Regions from separate parts of the Methylobacterium sp. J-001 genome, predicted to be linked through region 2. Evidence: riboswitches for the same ligand, from Rfam matches in the RefSeq annotation. Region 2 holds a riboswitch; the other holds the start of a gene.

Evidence for each region. Region 2 has a riboswitch for cobalamin ahead of MKK65_RS24825 (TonB-dependent receptor). Riboswitches for the same ligand answer to the same signal wherever they lie in the genome.
Region 1: linked by a shared signal. The riboswitch ahead of MKK65_RS21775 (TonB-dependent receptor) and the one ahead of MKK65_RS24825 (TonB-dependent receptor) in region 2 are both predicted to bind cobalamin.

Annotation. Positions count from the first base shown of each region.
Region 1 covers NZ_JAKSYN010000170.1:24,516-30,127, forward strand. The annotation lists gene MKK65_RS21765 (serine hydrolase domain-containing protein) at 1-1,177, opposite strand, end outside; gene MKK65_RS21770 (DMT family transporter) at 1,509-1,835, shown strand; gene MKK65_RS21775 (TonB-dependent receptor) at 1,866-3,899, opposite strand; cobalamin riboswitch at 4,138-4,337, opposite strand; gene MKK65_RS21780 (cell wall hydrolase) at 4,773-5,366, shown strand; gene MKK65_RS21785 (hypothetical protein) at 5,551-5,612, shown strand, end outside.
Region 2 covers NZ_JAKSYN010000200.1:104,274-109,885, forward strand. The annotation lists gene MKK65_RS24820 (PepSY domain-containing protein) at 1-820, opposite strand, end outside; gene MKK65_RS24825 (TonB-dependent receptor) at 817-3,000, opposite strand; cobalamin riboswitch at 3,293-3,489, opposite strand; gene MKK65_RS24830 (HigA family addiction module antitoxin) at 3,945-4,286, shown strand; gene MKK65_RS24835 (HigA family addiction module antitoxin) at 5,186-5,563, shown strand.

The sequences.
Region 1 (5,612 bases), on a different contig from region 2:
ACAGGGTGTCGACTTCGTCCTGCTCGGCGCCGTGGTCGCTGAGCTTCACGATCACGGTGCCGGTCTCACGGTTCACGTAGACATACTGGCCGTAGACGCCGATCGCCGAGATGTCGCTGTCGTCGCCCCCGGGGGCGTGCCACCACTGGGCCGAATACTGCCAGCCATCGACCGCCCTGCGGGCCGGCGTCTCGATCCGGTCGATCCAGCGGGCCGGGATGATGCGGTTCTGCCCGGCGCGGCCCTGGTCGGCCACCAGCAGACCGAGGCGGGCGAAGTCGCGGGGCGTGGCGTTGATGCAGCAGAACGCCTTCTCGATGCCGCCGGCCCGGTCGAGGTTCCAGGTCGCGTCCGCCTGGGCGCCCATCGGCTTCCAGATTCGCTCCGAGAGCAGGTCCGCCAGCGGCTTGCCCTCGACCCGCGCCAGGATCAGGCCGAGCAGCTCTGTGTCGATGCTGCGGTAGCGGCCCTGGCTGCCGGGCTTGAACGCCAGATGGGCGTTGTCGCGCACGAAGGCGGTGATGTCGCGCGTTAGGTACATCCCGGCGGTGCCGGTGAGCGGATGCTGAGGGTCGTAATTCTCCGGCACGGCGATTCCGCTCGTCATGTCGAGCAGGTCGCGCACGGTGATCTGGCTGAACACCGCGGCGTGGCGCAGTTCGGGCAGCAGGGCGGAGACCCGGTCGGTCTCAGCGAGCTTGCCGTTCGCCACCGCGGCGCCGACCAGCAGCGACACGATCGACTTCGCCACCGACCAGGAGGGGAACAGCGTCGCCGGGCCGGTCCCGGGGCGCTGCCATTCGTGGATCAGGACCCCGTCCTGCACCACCAGGAAGGCGTTGGCGTGCGTCTGCGCCAGCATCGTCGCGAGCGGGACCGACTTTCCCTTCCAGGGGACACGCTCCAAGATCGGGCTCGGGCGGAACGCCAGGTCGCGGGCGTGCTCGGGCGCCTGCACCACCCGGCTCGGGAACCACGGTCCGATCGCGGAGGGCTCGATGACCGCCAGGGCCGCCAGGGTGACCGGATTGGGGACGTTGATCAGCGCCGTGGCGGTCCAGGCGCAGCCCGCCGCAACGATGCCGCTGGCCGCCGCGATCACGCCCCAGCGCGTGCCCCGCCGACGCCCCGGGCGGGGGCCGGCCGAAGGCTCCGGGATCGCGGACGACGAGGTCATGATGGATCGGTATCGCTCTGGATCGTCACGGTCATCGCGCCGTCGACCGGGGTCCGGCGCGCGCGGCGACCATGATGAGGAGGCGTTAACGAAGGGCCAACCCGATCGGACGATGAATTCAGGGCTCGACCGCGTGAGCTCGGCGCGGGGGATTCGAAAATCTTCATCGCTTCGACGGAAAAGGGCTCTCGAAGTCTGGCGGCATCCTATGGGAGGAGGCCGTCCTGCACAAACGGCAGCCCGCCATCCTTGACTGACCGTCTATGCTCACCCGAAGAACTGGCTTTCATTTGAAGCTGGCTCCGTTCCTGCACAAAAGGTCTTCCGCGCGATGAACCCTTTCCTGATCCTCGGGCTCGCGATCGGCGCGGAGGTCACCGCCACCCTGGCGCTGAAGGCCGCCGACGGCCTGACCAAGCCGGGGCCGACCCTGATCGTGGCCGTCGGCTACGGCACCGCCCTGTGGCTGATGTCGAGCAGCATGAACATGCTGCCGATCGGCGTGGTGTACGCGATCTGGTCCGGGGTCGGCATGATCGGCGCAGCACTCGGCGGCGCGTGGCTGTACGGCGAGCCGATCAGCCCGACCATGCTGGTGGGGATCGCGATCATCGCGGTTGGCGTGGCCGTCCTGGCGTCTGGCCAGGGCCAGCATTGAGCCGGCTTCCCGGGGCCGCCTGGGCTGCGCTCAGAAGCGGCCCGCGATGGTGAGGCGCACGGCCGTGGGCTCGACCGGGTGGAACACGCGGTCGATCAGGCCCTCGGCCGGCTCTCCGGGCAGGCGCGAGACGTAGGCGTAGGTGATCTGGTCGGACCGGCTGTTGGTCAGGTTGAGCACGTCCAGGGAGACGCTGACCCCGTTCTCGAAGGCGTAGCCGACCCGGCCGTTGAACAGGGCGGTCGGGCGCGAGCGGATCGAGTTGTCCTCGATCAGGGGGCGCGGCCCGAAATACCGGAACCGCAGGGAGCCGAACCAGCCGAGCGGCTCGCCGAAGGTGATTCCCGCCGACGCGATGGTGGTGGGGGCTTCCGGCACCCGGTTGCCCACCGGATCGAAGTCGGAGAACCGGGCATTGGTGATCGTCAGGTCGCCTTCCAGCGAGAGCCACGGGGTCACCGCGTAGCGGTTGGTCCACTCGACGCCGAAGCGTCGGGTCGGGCGGCTCGGCTCGGTGGTGCCGGTATCGCCCTGGAACAGGTTCTCCGAGGCGAAATCGAGCCGGAACAGCGCTAGGCTGGTCTCCAGACCGGCGATCGAGTGGTTGCGCAGCCCGACCTCGTAGCCGGTCGAGGGCACCAGGAACGGCGCGCGGGCGATGTTGAACAGGGGGCTCGCCGGATCGACGGTGGCGGTCACGCCGCGCACGTCGTTCGAGTGATAGCCGCCGCCGTAATTCACGTAGAGTTCGGTGTCGAACCACGGCCCAAGGGTCAAGCCGAGCTTCGGATTGACGATACCGTCGCGGGCGCGCCCCGAATTGGCCGGCGTGTCCGAGGCGACGCGGGCGGCGTAGCCATCGGCGCGGAAGCCGAGGCTGGTGCGCAGCCAGTCGGTCCAGCGCACCCGGTTGTCGAAATAGAAGGCTCCACTGGTCTCCAGCACCCGGTCGTCGAGCACGCCCGAGCGGTATTGCCGGCGCGTCGTATTGAACAGGCCGACCCGGATGCTGTCGGTTCGGGTCTGTACGCCGATCTCGTTCTCCATCGGCATGCCAAACAGATCGCCCTGAAAGATATGCAGGGCCTCGCCGCCGCCGAGGATGCGCTGGTCGAGCTGGTGGAACTGGTCCCCGTTGACCGGGTCGTTCAGGAAATAGGTGAAGTCGTTGAACAGGTTGAGCTGCGAGCGGATCACGTAGGCTGAGGCCCGGGTCACGCCGGTGTCGTCGGTGCTGCTGAAGCGGCCCGACAATGAGAGGCGGCTCGTGTCGCCGCCATCCGTGGGGTTGATGGTGCCGTAGCGGCCGATCAACCCTTGTGTGACCGCCCGCTCGGGGATCTGATTCGTGGCGGTCCAGCGGCTGGCATAGGCCATGCCGGTGACCGAGAATCCGTCGAGCGCCGTGCCCTGGCTGTAACGGGCGACGGTGCTGATCTTGCGCAGGGCGTCGGGGACCACCCAGGGCCCGTCATAGACCTGCGCGTCAGCGGCAACCAAAAGATTGCCGTCCCCGAGCGGGGTCGAGGCGATGCTCAGGGCCCGCTTGTAGCCGAAGCTGCCGATGGAGGTGAGCGCGAGGTTCTTGGCGACGGTGTCGAGGTAGTCGATCCGGACCGAGCCGGCCGAGGCGAAATCCCCGTCGCGCACGAAATACGGTCCTTTATGGAACTCCACCGCGCCGACGAGTTCCGGGATCAGGAAGTTGATGTCGGCATAGCCCTGGCCGTGGGCATGGGTGCGCATGTTGAGCGGCATGCCGTCCAGGAACAGGGCGATGTCGGTGCCGTGGTCGAGGTTGAAGCCGCGCAGGAAGAACTGATTGGCTTTCCCCTCCCCGCTATGCTGCGTGACGATCAGGCCCGGCACCGCCTCCAGCACCTCGCCGGGACGCGTCACCGGCCGGCTGTTGAGCTGGGCGCCCGTGATCACCCCCGCGCTGGCGGAATCCACGGTCAGGAGCGGGCCGCCGATGCCGGTCACGCCGCCGACATAGCCCGCACTGGCTACGGCACCGCCCCGTGGGGGCGCGGCAGGGTCGGCGGTGACGGAGATCTCATCCAGTGTCGCCTCGGCAGCCGGACCCGGCTTCGATCGGTCCTGGGCGGATGCCGGCGGGGGGAGGATTGCGAGGCAGAGGGCCGTCAGCGCGGACAGTTTGAAGAGCGCGGGGCGGGGGACAGGACGGGACACGGGACCTCGGGCGACGGCAGTGGCACGTCACCGCGAACGAGGCCGTGCCGACCGCGCTTGCGCACGGGCGTCCCGACACCCGCCAGGACACCCCGCCCGGCGCGTTTCGCGTGTGACCACGACTGACGGCAGGTCTCCTGGCTCACGGGTCGCCGCCCTCCCGTCGTCTTCCCGGGCGAGGTGACCCAGTGACGTGGTGACGAGAAGGCTCGCCGCTTACAGTTGCGGGGGCAGCCGCGGCTTCGGGTCAATATCCCTCACCGCGTTCCCTTTTGATCCCCGAAGGGAACCGTCGCGACCACCATCGAACCAAGGTGCAGGCCGCGTCAACGCCCCGGCACCGGTTGGCGGCCGGTGTGTCTCCCGGATGACACCGGGCCCTGGGCTGAGCCTCCTCCCCGCCGCGTCATTTCTCGGACATGCGCGCCGGATGCTATGCCGGGCGGGTCCCGGAATGTCTTTAAAATGCTGACGGGAAACGATTTTTTTACGGTCGGACCGGCGGATTGGCGACGGACATTGCACGCGGCCGAAGGGATCGCGCTCCGGGCCTGCCGGGTCTGTCGGGCCGTCTGCCTGCGCCTGCGATCCGGCGCCCTCGCCGATGGACGGAGGACGGCTCGCCACATCCTCGCCGCGAACGTGCACTCAAGCTTGTGCGTACAACGACGGTGCGAGGCGAGGCCGCGATGGCGCGGGCGTCTCGCACCGAAACGCGGCTGCAGGAGGACGGAGCGCTGATGCATGCAGGGTAGCGAGAGGATTCAGATCGTTTCCGGGCTGGTCGTCCTGGCACTCGCCAGCGGTCTCGGTGCGTGCAACACCGCTTCACCCCTGACCACGGGATCGATCCCCGATCGCAAGCCGTCGATGGTTGTCAGCGATGCCGAGCGCGACTGTCTCGGCCGGGCCATGTATTTCGAGTCGAACCGCAGCGACGAGGGCGGCCTGCTGGCCGTCGGGACCGTGGTCATGAACCGGATGGAAGCCGCGATCTTCCCGGGCGGCATCTGCGCGGTGGTCGGCCAGCCTGGCCAATTCGCCCCCGGCGTGCTCACCAAGCCGATGCAGGAGCGCGATCTTCAGAAGGTCGCCGACGCGGCCGACGCGGTGCTGGCGGGCGAGCGGCACCCGAAGGTCGGGAAGGCGATGTATTTCCACACCGCGGGCCACCACTTCCCCTACAAGAACATGCACTACGTCGCCGTGGCCGGCGGCAATGCCTTCTACGAGAAGCGCGACTCCCGCGCGGCCAGGAAGGAAATGCCGGACTCCCCCGCGTTGCCCACAACGGTCTCGACCTACGCGGCGGTCCCGCCTCTGCCGGCGGCGCAATAGGCCGCTTACGGCCCATGATCCGCAGGCTCTGCCTGATCCGGTCGCGGTCCGGCAAGCTCCTGCCCGACCTCGTGAAGTGTCCGACCCGGTAGCCGGGCAAGTCAGCCGGCCTCGGATCGCGCGTCCGACGCCGAGCGGGTCCCGGTTTCCGCGGCCGGCAGCGAACTTGAGCTGGATCCTACAGTTGTCTGCTGGCATTCAGCTCGGCTCCTGCGCGGCGATGTCAGAGGATGACGGTTTCAGCCG
Region 2 (5,612 bases):
TCAGGATGAACGCCCCGAGCCCCAGCCCACCCGCGAGGCCGAACAGGTGGTGCCAGCGCGCCAGCCCGCGATAGGGCGTCACGGCGCCCCTGGCGTAGCGGTGGCGCAGGCGCAGGCGCCAGATCCCGATGGCGAGGCCGCTGAGCGCCCCGAGGGCGGCGAAGCCCGAGAGCCACAGCAGCACCGTGCGCCACAGCTCCGCCCGGGTGCGCAAAGGCGTCAGGTAGATCCAGTGCGGCACCGAGCCGAGCCAGTTCCAGGCACGCTCGGACCGTGTCGTGTCGAGCGCGATCTCGCCGGTGACCTGCGAGACGTAGAGCTCGGTCCCCGCAGGATCGCCGAGGGCGACCTTGTGGAACGGCCGCAGCGGGTCGTAGCGGGCGGTGACGGTCCACTGGTCCCGCCCCACCGGCTCGACGCGGGCGCCCGGCCGATCTCCCGCGGCAAGCCGCAGGGCCGCCTCCGCGTCGACCGGGCCGAGCCGCGCGCCATTCCGGCCCGAGACCGTCGCCCGCGCGCCGTCGCGCCCGGTGATTCGGTAGATCGGCTCGTCGCCGCGCATCTCCAGGGCGAACGCGGCCGGCACGCCCGCGACGCCGCCGGCCGCGAGCGCCGCATCCGGCGAAACACCGAACTGATCCCAGGCGATCGGCGCCAGGCGTGCGAGGCGCTCAGGCGGCGTGAGCGCCGGGAACGGCACGTAGAGCATCACCAGCCCGGAGCCGATCCACAGGGCGAAGAACAGGCCCGTGGCGATCCCGGCCCAGCGGTGGAACAGGAGCAGCCAGCGGCGGCCCGCCTTGCCGATCCAGCGCCTCACCACGTCACCGTGTAGGCGACTTCCACGGAGCGCGGCCGGCCCAGCAGCCAGTTGGTGCCGACGCCGTTCACGGCATTGCCGCTGATCGCGTAGACCTTGTCGAACAGGTTGTAGACCCGCAGGCTCAGCCGGGACTCGGCCGTGACCTGATGGTCGAGCACGAGGCTGACGAGGTTGTAGGCGGGGCGCCGGGCCGTGTTGGAAAAGTCGCTATAGACCTGCCCCACGTTCTGGAGCCCGGCACGGGCGGTCCAGTCCCGCGAAAAATCCCAGGTCAGCCAGAGATTGGCGATCCGCTCGGGCACGTCGATCGGCTGGTTGCCGGCATACGAGACGGTGGCGCCGTTCACGTTCTGGTCGAAGGCATCGTACTGCGCGTGCAGCAGCGCGAGGTTGCCGTCGAGCCGCCAGCCCGGGCTGAACTGCCAGCCCAGCGCCAGCTCGAAGCCCTGCGAGGATTGGCTCCCCACCTGGGTCGACAGCGTCGGCTGGCCCGGCACCGCCGAGATCAGATTGTCCTTGACGATCCGGTAGCCGGCCACCGTCCATTCGAGCGCGCCGTCGAAGGCGAGCCCCTTGGCGCCGATCTCGACCTGCGTGCCGGTGGCCAACTGAAAGTTGGAGAGCGACTGCGTCAGCGTGATGAGACTGTTCACCGGGTCGGTGGCGAAGCTGTACTGCGCGTAGAGCGCACTATCCGGCGTCGAGTTGTAGACGAGGCCGAACCGGTAGCCGAGCGCCTGATAGGTCTTCTCGAACTGCGTGCCCGCCTGCAGGTCCTGCCGATGGAGCGTCGGCACGTCGAGCCGCACCCCTGTGAGGAACGAGAGTTTTTCCGACAGGATCACCCGGTCCTCGGCGAAGACCGACGCTTGGCTGGTCTGTGTGGCGTAGGCCGGCCGCGCTCGACCATTCTGCGGGAAGTAGCCCGGATCGTAGCCGGTCAGCGGCACGCTGGTGGTCTGGTCGAAATAGAAATTGTTCGTGTGGCGGAAGTCGATGTGGTTCACGTCGAACCCGACCGCGAACGCGTTCGGCAGGCCGAACAGGCTGCCCTTGAAGCTGGCGTCCAGGCGATTCCCGACCTGTTCCTGGCTGTGATAGATTTCGAGGTAATCGCCGCGGTCGACCAGTCCGGTACCGCGATTGTAGATATACTGCTCGGTATCGAGCCAGTGGCGCCGGCTGGTGAGCCGGTACGCGGTGTTGCGCACGATGATGTCGGCCGAAGGCGTCCACTCGGTCTTGAACTGGGTCCAGTTATCCGCCCAGGTGATCTTCGCGTCGCGGACGTTGTAGTTGTTGAACCGGATCAGGTCCGGGATCCTGCCCTCGACCAGGGGCGTGCCCCAGTAGCGCGCCGGTTCCTGGTAGCCGAGATCGTGGCTCATTGTGAAGGCGAGGTCCGGGCTCGGCTGGAACAGGAGGGCGGCCGAGACCGCGAGGTTCCGGAAATCGCCCTCCGGCCGGATCCAGCCGTCCGCGCGATTGCCGCTGACGTTCAGGCGATACGCGAAGGTCTCGCCGAATTCCTCCCGGCCGAGCGCCCCGCCCGAATCCAGCGCGAGCCGGGCGACCCCGTCGGTGCCGATCACCGCGCGCGCCACGTTGATCGGCACGAAGACCGGCTTCTTGGGCACGACGTTGATCACGCCGCCGATGGCGCCGTCGCCGTAGAGCACCGAGGACGGCCCGCGCAGCACCTCGATGCGCTCGACGTTCCAGGTGTCGAACGGGAACGTGACCGTGTTGGCGCCGACATAGAAGCGGGTGCCGTCATAGAGCTGCTGGATCGAGTTCGGCCCCGCGAAGCCGCGGGAGGTGAACGCGCCGTTGCCGTTGCCCGGCGCCGCGATCGTGGTGATGCCGGTGGCGTCCTGGGTCACAGCCTCGGCGATCGTGTCCTGGCCGCGCAGCCGCGCGGTCTCGCCGGACACGATGTCGACGCTCGCGGGCGTCTCCAGCGGTGTCAGGCCGAGCCGGCTCGCGGTCCGGTCGGGGGTACGCAGGTTCAGCCCGATCGGGGCGGCCCGGGTCAGGCTGACGCCGCCCTCCCCCTCGACGGAGAGCTGGTCGAGGGCGACGACGTCCTGGGCCCCGGCCTGGCTCGCCAGCACGGTGAGCAGGGCGCCGCAGATCGGCACGCTCCAGCTGTAGAGCGGTTGTTTTGATAGGGACATGGTTGGAGACGGTCCATGCGCGGCGGCAACCGGCCCGGACGCTCTACAAGCAACGTAATAACATTACAATTACCGTTTCGTGCCGATATCCGCTCCGCCGTGGCGCAGTGGCCCGGGCGGTGGATCGGTCCGCGCGAAGGCGCGGCCGGGATCGGCACGACAAGAGAGAGCATCAGGAACCGGAACGCGGGCGCGCTTGCTGTGGCACGTCACCGCGAACGAAGCCTCGCCGACCGCGCTCGCGCAACGACCGTCTCGACACCCGCCAGGACACCCCGCCCAGCGCGTTTCGCGTGTGACCACGGCTGACGGCAGGTCTCCTGGCTCACGGGTCGCCGCCCTCGCACCGTCTTCCCGGGCCGAGGCCCAGTGACGTGGTGGTGAAGGGCTCGCCGCTCACAGTTGCGGGGACAGCCGCGGTTTCGGGAAAAGACCCCTCACCGCGTTCCCTTTTGATCCCCAAAGGGAACCGTCACTGAATAGCTTGGCTGTAGACCAGTTGAACGTCAAGCGTGTGGATATCTCGTCCGGCGAGCGGACCGCGCGTGGGATCGCGAAGGCCTCCGGCAATCCGGCATCAGCGGGAGGACCGCATTGCTGGATGCTCCGAGCCTTGCGTATCGCACGGCCAAATAGGCCATGAATTTGGTATTTTTCGATCAGACGCCGCGGTATTCAGGGAGATATGGCAATTAATCTGCGGGCTAATAAAATAAATTCTGCCGAAATCGACGAATAATGGTGTGATAACGCCAAAGCGTATGCCTAACTCATGCAAAATACGGCTGCGGAACTTTTTGTGATCTGGAGCGTAAGCATGATAGCCTTCATGAAGAATGATGAACGAAGGTGGTATCTTCCAAAAATAACGGACTTCGATCAGGATTGTATCCTGTCGAAGTTCAATATCCAGGAAGGAGTTCGTAATGAGAACGAATTATGTTTTGGAGAACCCCGGCCATCCTGGCGGGTTCGTCCGTCGTAATATCCTCGAGCCACGCAACCTGACCGTCATGTCCGCGGCCAGCCAGTTGGGCATAACGCGCCAGACTCTGTCCGACTTCCTCAATGAGACGTCGCCTCTCACCGGCGAGCTGGCGCTGCGTATCGAGACAGCCTTCGGGTGCCGCATGGAAACCCTGATGGAGATGCAGACCCGCTTCGATATCGCCCGCGCTCGGAAGCGCGAGCGGCAGATCGCGAGCGAGCTTGCGGCGCGGATTCAGGTTCAGGCTCCGACCCGACGGACTCTGGCCATCGTCAAGCGCCTCTACGCGTTCGGGTGAGGCCGGTTCGCGGTGACCGAACGTCCGGGATGCCGCATCGGGACCAGAGCGGCGGAGGGACGAGAGGTCTCGTCCCTCCGCCGCTGCCGTTCGTCCTCTGCCATGATTCGGCGCGAATGCCGGGCCTTATCGCGCCTGAGACGTGCCAGGGTTCAGTCGGACCCGGTGACATTCGATCCCTGTCCTGGCCCCATGACGGCCGTGCCGAGGCGGATGGTATTCCCGGGCGCGACGCGGGATGAAGGCGCATCGGCCCGGGGCGGATCGGATGGCCGGCACATCGTCGCGTAGCCGCCGCGCTGCCCGGGTAACCTGTCCCGGCCCGCCCCGCCGTGATCGGGCGAGAAACGACTCGTCGGCTGCCGACGCGCGGAAAGCTGCGGTTCCGAGAAAACCGTCCCGGTGCTTCCTGCCGATGCCGGGCCAGGGATGCCAAGTGGAGCAGATATCGCCGCGCGATACCGTTGGTTGTTACGGACTGAAGCGGGCCGGCATTCTTCGTCGACGGACGGCGTCGCGTGCACACGATCCTGTTATTGTCTCGGCGACGATTGTTGTATCGATCGCCTGATGATCAACACATATGCACCAAGCTCGATGTATATTACAACGGTTTTCAGAATAAAGACAAGATTTTCAAGAAAAATCTCCGTTCATGGCGAAGATTGACGGCCGGCAAATCAGTTGATATGGGCGTTACGTCTTGATTGCTGGACAATACAGTTTCTATACCGGCAAAATTAAACAGATCATGGCCGGCTAAGCTAATCGTTTGGTTCCGATCACGCGGGCGGAGCGCTGCTTGCGCGCGTGTGGAGCGACAGGTCTGCCGCTGCGGTGATCGGTCGACCTGAACGCCGTTGCGACCTTGACTCGATCCGTTGGTGAAGGAGACCCAGGTGAACGTTGTCCATCAAGCGACAAGTCCGTGCCATCCCGGTTTGTTCGTCCGCCGCAAGGTCTTCGAGCCGCGCAACCTGACGATCATGGAGGCGGCCGGCCTTCTGGGTGTCACGCGTCACGTGCTCTCGGACTTTCTGACCGAGAAGACCGGTTTGACGGCCGACTTGGCCTTTCAGATCGAGAAGGCGTTCGGATACAGCATGGAAATGCTGATGGAGATGCAGAAGCAGTTCGACATCGCCGCAGTCCGCAGGCGCGAGCGAAACGTGCGGAACGACTCGGTCGCCACGGCCTGGTCCCAGGTCGCCGCGACACGGCTCCATGTTGCCCAGACACGGGCTCAGGTGCCGGACCGTAAGCACGCCTTCGCGTAACGTTCCGGCGCTGCGGATCGCGGCCGGGCATCCGATCCGCCGGAAGCCG